Pedosphaera parvula Ellin514: one gene and its partner. The protein of the gene in region 1 interacts with the protein of each later gene in a pairwise test. Links are inferred from orthologs where the notes say so. Each region holds a gene or a part of one and is shown on either strand. Other genes may lie near its edges. The genes, in order: def and CFLAV_RS24035.

Region 1 (3,026 bases):
GTTGCTTGCTGCCAGCAATCGCCCTTCAACACTTTCCGCCTTCGTTGGCCTTGATGGCTTTGTCGATGAAATCATTCATGTTGTAGATAAACGTGAAAACGCCGAGAACTATCAGCGTCTTCCCACCATAGCCAAACTCGCCGAACGCCTGCACGGAGCGGCGGGAATGAGCACCAACATTGAGTTGGTAAATCAGGTAATTAAACTCGGTGGTAATGGCCCCATCATGGCCAATGCCCTGGCAAGCTTTGGATTGCGTGTCACCTACCTCGGCACGCTTGGCTATCCCACCTTGCATCCGGTCTTCTCAAACTTTGCCCAACAGGCGGAGGTCTATTCCATCGCTGAACCCGGACACACGGATGCCCTCGAATTTGAAGATGGCAAGATCATGCTGGGCAAACATTATCCTCTGAAGGATGTAACCTGGCCGAATATACAGGCGCGATTTGGCCGGGAGAAATTCGAATCCAAATTTAGGAGTGCTGATTTGGTGGGATTTGTCAATTGGACCATGCTTCCATATATGAGTGATGTTTGGGCTTCGCTTCAGAAAGAGCTCTGCCCCGCTCTGAATGGCAGACGGCGCACCATGTTCATTGATTTGGCTGATCCTGAAAAGAGAACCAGGGAAGACATTTCGCGTGCGCTTCAGTTGATTGCAGGCTTTGAAAAATATTTCGACGTGGTGCTCGGCCTGAATGAAAAGGAAGCTGTCGCAATTGGTGAGGTTGTGGGGGTAAAAACAAGTGATCATTCACCCGAGGGCATGGCCAAACTGACCGCAGAGATAAATCGTTTGGTCCCCGTTAGCACAGTGGTTGTGCATCCAGTTACCTATGCTCTGGCCTCAAGCAAGCAGGTTGTATCATTGGTTGAGGGACCGTACGTGGCCAAACCCCTCATCACAACTGGTGCGGGTGATCATTTCAACTCCGGGTTTTGCCTGGGCAAATTACTCGGTTTTGAAAATGAACTTTGCGTTTTACTCGGTGTAACCACCAGCGGTCACTATGTGCGCACCGCCCACAGCCCCGGCATCAAGGATCTGTTACAGATGCTACAGAACTGGCCTGCAAAATAGGGATTGGCCCAGGCATTTACATCGATACTATCACATCAGCAAATGAGCTTGAAAGTTATCAAATATGGCCACCCTGTTTTGCGTAAAAAGGGTGAAAAGGTCACGCGAGTGACTTCGGAGATCAAACAGTTCATCAAGGACATGTTCGAAACCATGTATGAGTCTCGTGGCATCGGCCTGGCAGCGCAACAGGTCGCCAGGGCGGTCCAAATTACCGTCATCGATGTTCGTGGAATCACCGATCGTCCCTCCACGCTTGAGCTCAATGGCAAGCCAGCCAGTGTGGAGAAGTTTATGCCTTTGGTTTTGATTAACCCGGAAGTAAAACCTGTCGGCCCGAAGGTTGCAGGCACAGAAGGTTGCCTCAGTTTTCCAGAAATTTTCGCCGAAATCACCCGACCGGAAACGGTGGATGTGGTTGCGATGAATGAGAATGGCGAGCGTATCGAATTCCGGGCCGGCGGATTGCTGGCTCGCGCCGTGCAGCACGAAACCGATCACCTCAATGGAATTCTATTCATAGATCGGATGGACACGGAAACGAAACAGGAACTCAAGCCCGAGTTGGAGGAGCTTCAGGCACGCACGAAGGCAGAGCTGAAAAAGTCAAAGGAATAAGGCTTTAAGGCCTGTTCCGCTTTGGCTTAATATACCTTCCGTAAATTGGAAGGTAGAATGTTTAATTCGCTGCGGTATTTCGCAACGGTACGGCGGGCGATTACGATTCCCTTTTCCTGCAGCATTTTGACGATTTCCTGGTCTGAAAGTGGCTTGGTTGTGTCTTCCTTCTTGAACATCTCCGCAATCATGTCCTTCACGCTGGTGTTGGACAGACCTTCGCCGGAAGCAGTCTGGATGCCTGCGGTGAAGAAATACTTCATTTCGAAGATGCCTTGCGGTGTCTGCATGTATTTGCTGGAGACAGCACGACTGACCGTGGTTTCATGTACCCCCACGGCTTCTGCCACTTGCACCATCGTCATTGGTTTCAGCAGGGAAACGCCTTTTTCCATGAACTCGCGCTGACGTTTTACGATTTCAATGGCTATGTTGAGAATTGTTTGCTGCCGTTGATGCAGACTCTTGATGAGGAATTTTCCGGCGCGAATCTTCTCGCGAATATAATTGATTACCTCGGAGGAGTTACCCGATTGCGCCATGAGATCCTTGTATGTGTTGCTGATGCGCAAATGAGGAATCTGCTCATTATTGGTGGTTACCACAAAGTCATCTCCGACCTTGTTTACAAAAACTTCAGGGAGAATGTATTGGTGGTTATCCGCCAGAAAAGCCCGGCCAGGACGAGGCTCCAGCCGTCCGATGCTGGCAATTGCCTCCTGCACTTCATCTACCTCCAACCCCAAACCGCGGGCAATCTCCGGTATGCGCCTTTTGCCCAGCGCGTCCATGTAATCACGAATGATCTTGTATTCAATTGATTCCTGATCACCTGCTCGTTCCAACTGAAGAAGCAGACACTCACGCAGATCTCTGGCACCGACTCCTGGAGGATCAAACGTCTGGATAACCTTCAGAACTTCCTCGATTTTGACCGCCGGGATATTGGTGGAAAAGGAAAGCTCATCAATGTTCGCCTTGAGATATCCGTAGTCATCAATATTGCCAATGAGCATCTCCCCAATCGGCCGCAAATCTTCAGGAAGACCGGATTCCCGAACTTGTTCCAAAAGCACCTCCTGAAGCGAAGTTCCGGCCACCAGGGAATCGAACATGAACTGCCGTTTCTCCTCTTCATCAGCCGACTGGCGTGTAGGAGCATTGGTTGAGGCGTAATGATCGCGCCACTCCTGATCGAGTTGGGATAATTTCTCAAACTCCGCCAAAAACTCCTCGGTTTGAGGATCGGCCTTTTCCGTCGCCGGATCAAAAGTCACATCTGCCGGCGGCTCTGTCGGATCAACGGCTTCAACCTGTTCTCCAT
Region 2 (3,244 bases), on another replicon or contig:
GCCGTATTTTATATTCTGAAAGTTGCTCCAGCTTGTGCGCTGCCCAATGTCCGAAGTCGAGCGGGCGGGCTGATCCGAACTCAAACGGGTCGCCCGAACTGGCAATATGATTCAAATGCAGCTCGGCGCAACGACGAATCAAGTGATGCATCGCCATCGGCTGAAATTGAGCCAGCAGACCGGCATCACGCTCGATTTCTTCAAAAAACCCTTTGTCCCGGATCAACGCAACTTTGATTGCTTCCACATAGCCCGCGCGTTTATCGCGGTCCGTAAGCGACAACAGCATGTCGAAATCATTGACCACCGCATAGGGCGGAGTGAAAGTGCCAATAAAATTCTTTTTACCGAAGGCGTTGATTCCATTTTTAACCCCCACACCGGAATCAGCCTGGCTCAAGGTCGTGGTCGGAATACGGATATGCCGAACTCCGCGATGCGCGGTCGAGGCAGCCAATCCCACCATGTCCAATAAAGCCCCTCCCCCAATTGCGATCAGATAAGAATGACGGTCGATGTGATAGCGATCGATGTGAGAGTGAATTTCGGAAACATGGAAATAGGAGTTCTTGGTTCGCTCGCCGCCTTCAATGATCATTGGCGGACAGACCAGCTTTAAGCGTTTGGATGCCGTGGAAAAGTAAGATTCAATCTCCTGAACCAATTCCGGCCGGGACTGAGACAGCGCCTCATCAATTACGACCAGCACACCATGCACCCGCTCATTTTTGTCGCGAGTTAAAACTTCCTGAAGGAGCGGGTTGGCCGGAGCAAAGACCTTCTGCGTGAAAAACACGCGCAGATCAAACCCGACCTGAATTGTCCGATGAATCATCGACATTACCTTATTCTGTGGGATTGGACGCTTCGATTCGAGATTTATTTAATCAAAAAGTGGTGGTGGCCCATCCCAACATCCTTTCGCCGGCGAACTCGGGTTGAATACCGATGATCAACACTTTGGATTTTTATAGGCTGTTCTTAAGGAATTCGTTTTAAAAATACGTAACGGTGGACGATATTTTAGGGATGACTTTCAGGTGGTTTATTGGTATATTCGCCCGCTTTTATGAATCGTAATCCGCATGTAGCAATAGTCGGTGCGACGGGTGCCGTCGGCATCGAAATGATTAAGACACTGGAAAAACGTAATTTTCCCGTGGGCAAGTTGACTTTGCTGGCTTCCGCCCGTTCGGTTGGCAAAAAGCTTAAACTCAAGGAGCAGGAGATTACGGTTCAAGAGCTGACTAAAGATTCTTTCAAGGGGATTGATATCGCTCTGTTCAGTGCAGGTGGCAGCATCTCGAAGGAATTCGCCCCGGCTGCAGTCAAAGCTGGCTGTGTCGTTGTCGATAACTCCAGCTATTTCCGCATGGATGACACCGTTCCCCTGGTTGTTCCGGAAATCAATGGAGCTGATGTTAAAAAGCACAAAGGCATCATCGCCAATCCGAACTGCACGACCGCCATCACTTTGATGGCATTGTATCCACTGCATCAGGCATTTAATGTAAAACGTATTTTTGCATCCAGTTACCAGGCCGTTTCCGGCACTGGCGCCAAGGCGATTGAAGAATTGGAGCGGCAGGTTGGGCAGATCGTCGCCGGCAAAACGGTCACGAAAGAAGTTTACCCACATCAGATTGCTTTCAACGTACTGCCCCATGTGGATTCCTTCCTACCGACAGGTTATACCAAGGAAGAGATGAAGATGGAAAATGAAGGTCGCAAGATCATGCATCATGCCTCCTTCCGCGCCAGTGTCACCTGCGTACGCGTGCCGGTTTATCGCGCTCATTCCATTGCTGTCAGTGCCGAATTTGAGAAGCCTGTCTCTGTGGAGAGTGCCCGACTGGTTCTGTCCAAGGCTCCCGGCCTGGACCTTGTGGATGCTCCCGAAAAAGCTGAATACCCGCTGCCGCTCTACGTGGCTGAGAAGTATAACTGCCAGGTCGGTCGACTCCGCATGGATTGCGCGCTCGACAACGGTCTTTGCTTCTGGGTGGCCGGCGATCAACTGCTCAAGGGCGCTGCGCTCAATGCGGTGCAGATTGCTGAAGAGCTGATCAAATAAAGTCGATAGTCCCTGCCGTCTCAACAACGGTGCGAAATCAAGTTGCCTTTGGTTTAGCCATTGGTAATTGTATAGCGCTACATGTCTTCGACTCCGCCAGGCTACGCAAATGAACGGCGAATGCGAACTCGTCTTTTCCTGATCTTGTTCCTGTTGGTTTGCGCGGTGTTTTATCCCGTACTGAGTGCCGAATTCCTGCCCTGGGACGATGATGCCAATATCTACCTCAATCCACATCTCACCGGCCTGGGCTTGGATCAGCTGAAGTGGATTTCTACGGACACTACTTACGTCTGGCGCTATCAACCACTCTGTTGGTTTACCTGGTCGGCAATAAAGGCGTGCTTTGGCCTTAAACCCTTTTACTTCCACCTGATAGTTTTGCTTTTTCATGCCGCCAATACTGGCCTGGTTTTTTTGCTGATCCATAAGCTGCTTTTGCTGGCCAGAAATGTTGCCAGGGAAACGGCGCCGCCTCAATTTGCGATCTGTGCTGCACTTGGCGCCGCCTTCTGGGGAGTCCATCCGTTGCGAGTTGAAAGTACCGCCTGGGCGGTAGAGTTAGCTTATGTACAGCCGCTTTTTTTCTTTCTCCTTTCCATATTTTCTTATCTGCGGGCAGCCGAGGTGAAGAACCCGAAACTGTACGTGGGTTTAAGCATGCTTCTCTTTATCATTTCCTTGATGAGTTTCCCTCTCGCTCTGGGCGGTTTTGTCGTTTTTTGGGGGCTCAACTTTTTTCCTTTGCGACGGTTGGAATTAGATCCTGCCCGTTGGTTGTCCAGGGAGGCATTCAAAGTCTGGGCGGAGCAATTCGTGTTCCTGGCGATTGCGGTCTTTTTTGGTTGGTTAAACCTCCGTATTCGATCCCATCCTGCCAGCACCATGTGGAGCAATCCCGCAAGTCTGGCGGAATTTGGGTTTGCCTCCAGGGTAATGCAAGGATTCTTCATCTGGGCTTATTACATTTGGAAACCTTTTCTGCCTTTTAATCTTACTCCGGTCCCGATTCAACTGCTTGAATTCAAGCCCCTCGACCTGCCATTCCTATTGAGTGCGATCCTGGTGGTGGGGTTAAGTTTGATTTTGTTTTTGCGACGCCGCCTCTGGCCCGGGATTTTCGTAATATGGATCTGTTATTTAGCGCTCCTGGTTCCAGTGTTGGGCATT

Evidence for each region.
Region 2: the proteins of def (region 1) and CFLAV_RS24035 interact in binary tests that used the Escherichia coli proteins (3 or more experiments, as listed by UniProt). The link is inferred for Pedosphaera parvula Ellin514 from one-to-one orthologs.

Annotation. Positions count from the first base shown.
Region 1 is NZ_ABOX02000012.1:146,382-149,407, forward strand. The notes cover bases 215-2,914. They hold def (peptide deformylase), read left to right. Parts: upstream 215-1,126; coding sequence 1,127-1,702; downstream 1,703-2,914. Other genes in these bases: CFLAV_RS11975 (PfkB family carbohydrate kinase), read left to right, coding at 215-1,084; rpoN (RNA polymerase factor sigma-54), read right to left, coding at 1,729-2,914. In the rest of the region: more of CFLAV_RS11975, read left to right, coding at 1-214; more of rpoN, read right to left, coding at 2,915-3,026. UniProt on the Escherichia coli protein: Removes the formyl group from the N-terminal Met of newly synthesized proteins. Requires at least a dipeptide for an efficient rate of reaction. N-terminal L-methionine is a prerequisite for activity but the enzyme has broad specificity at other positions.
Region 2 is NZ_ABOX02000042.1:29,117-32,360, forward strand. The notes cover bases 154-3,071. They hold CFLAV_RS24035 (aspartate-semialdehyde dehydrogenase), read left to right. Parts: upstream 154-1,069; coding sequence 1,070-2,074; downstream 2,075-3,071. Other genes in these bases: CFLAV_RS24030 (3-dehydroquinate synthase), read right to left, coding at 154-841; CFLAV_RS24040 (tetratricopeptide repeat protein), read left to right, coding at 2,195-3,071. Outside these bases: more of CFLAV_RS24030, read right to left, coding at 1-153; more of CFLAV_RS24040, read left to right, coding at 3,072-3,244.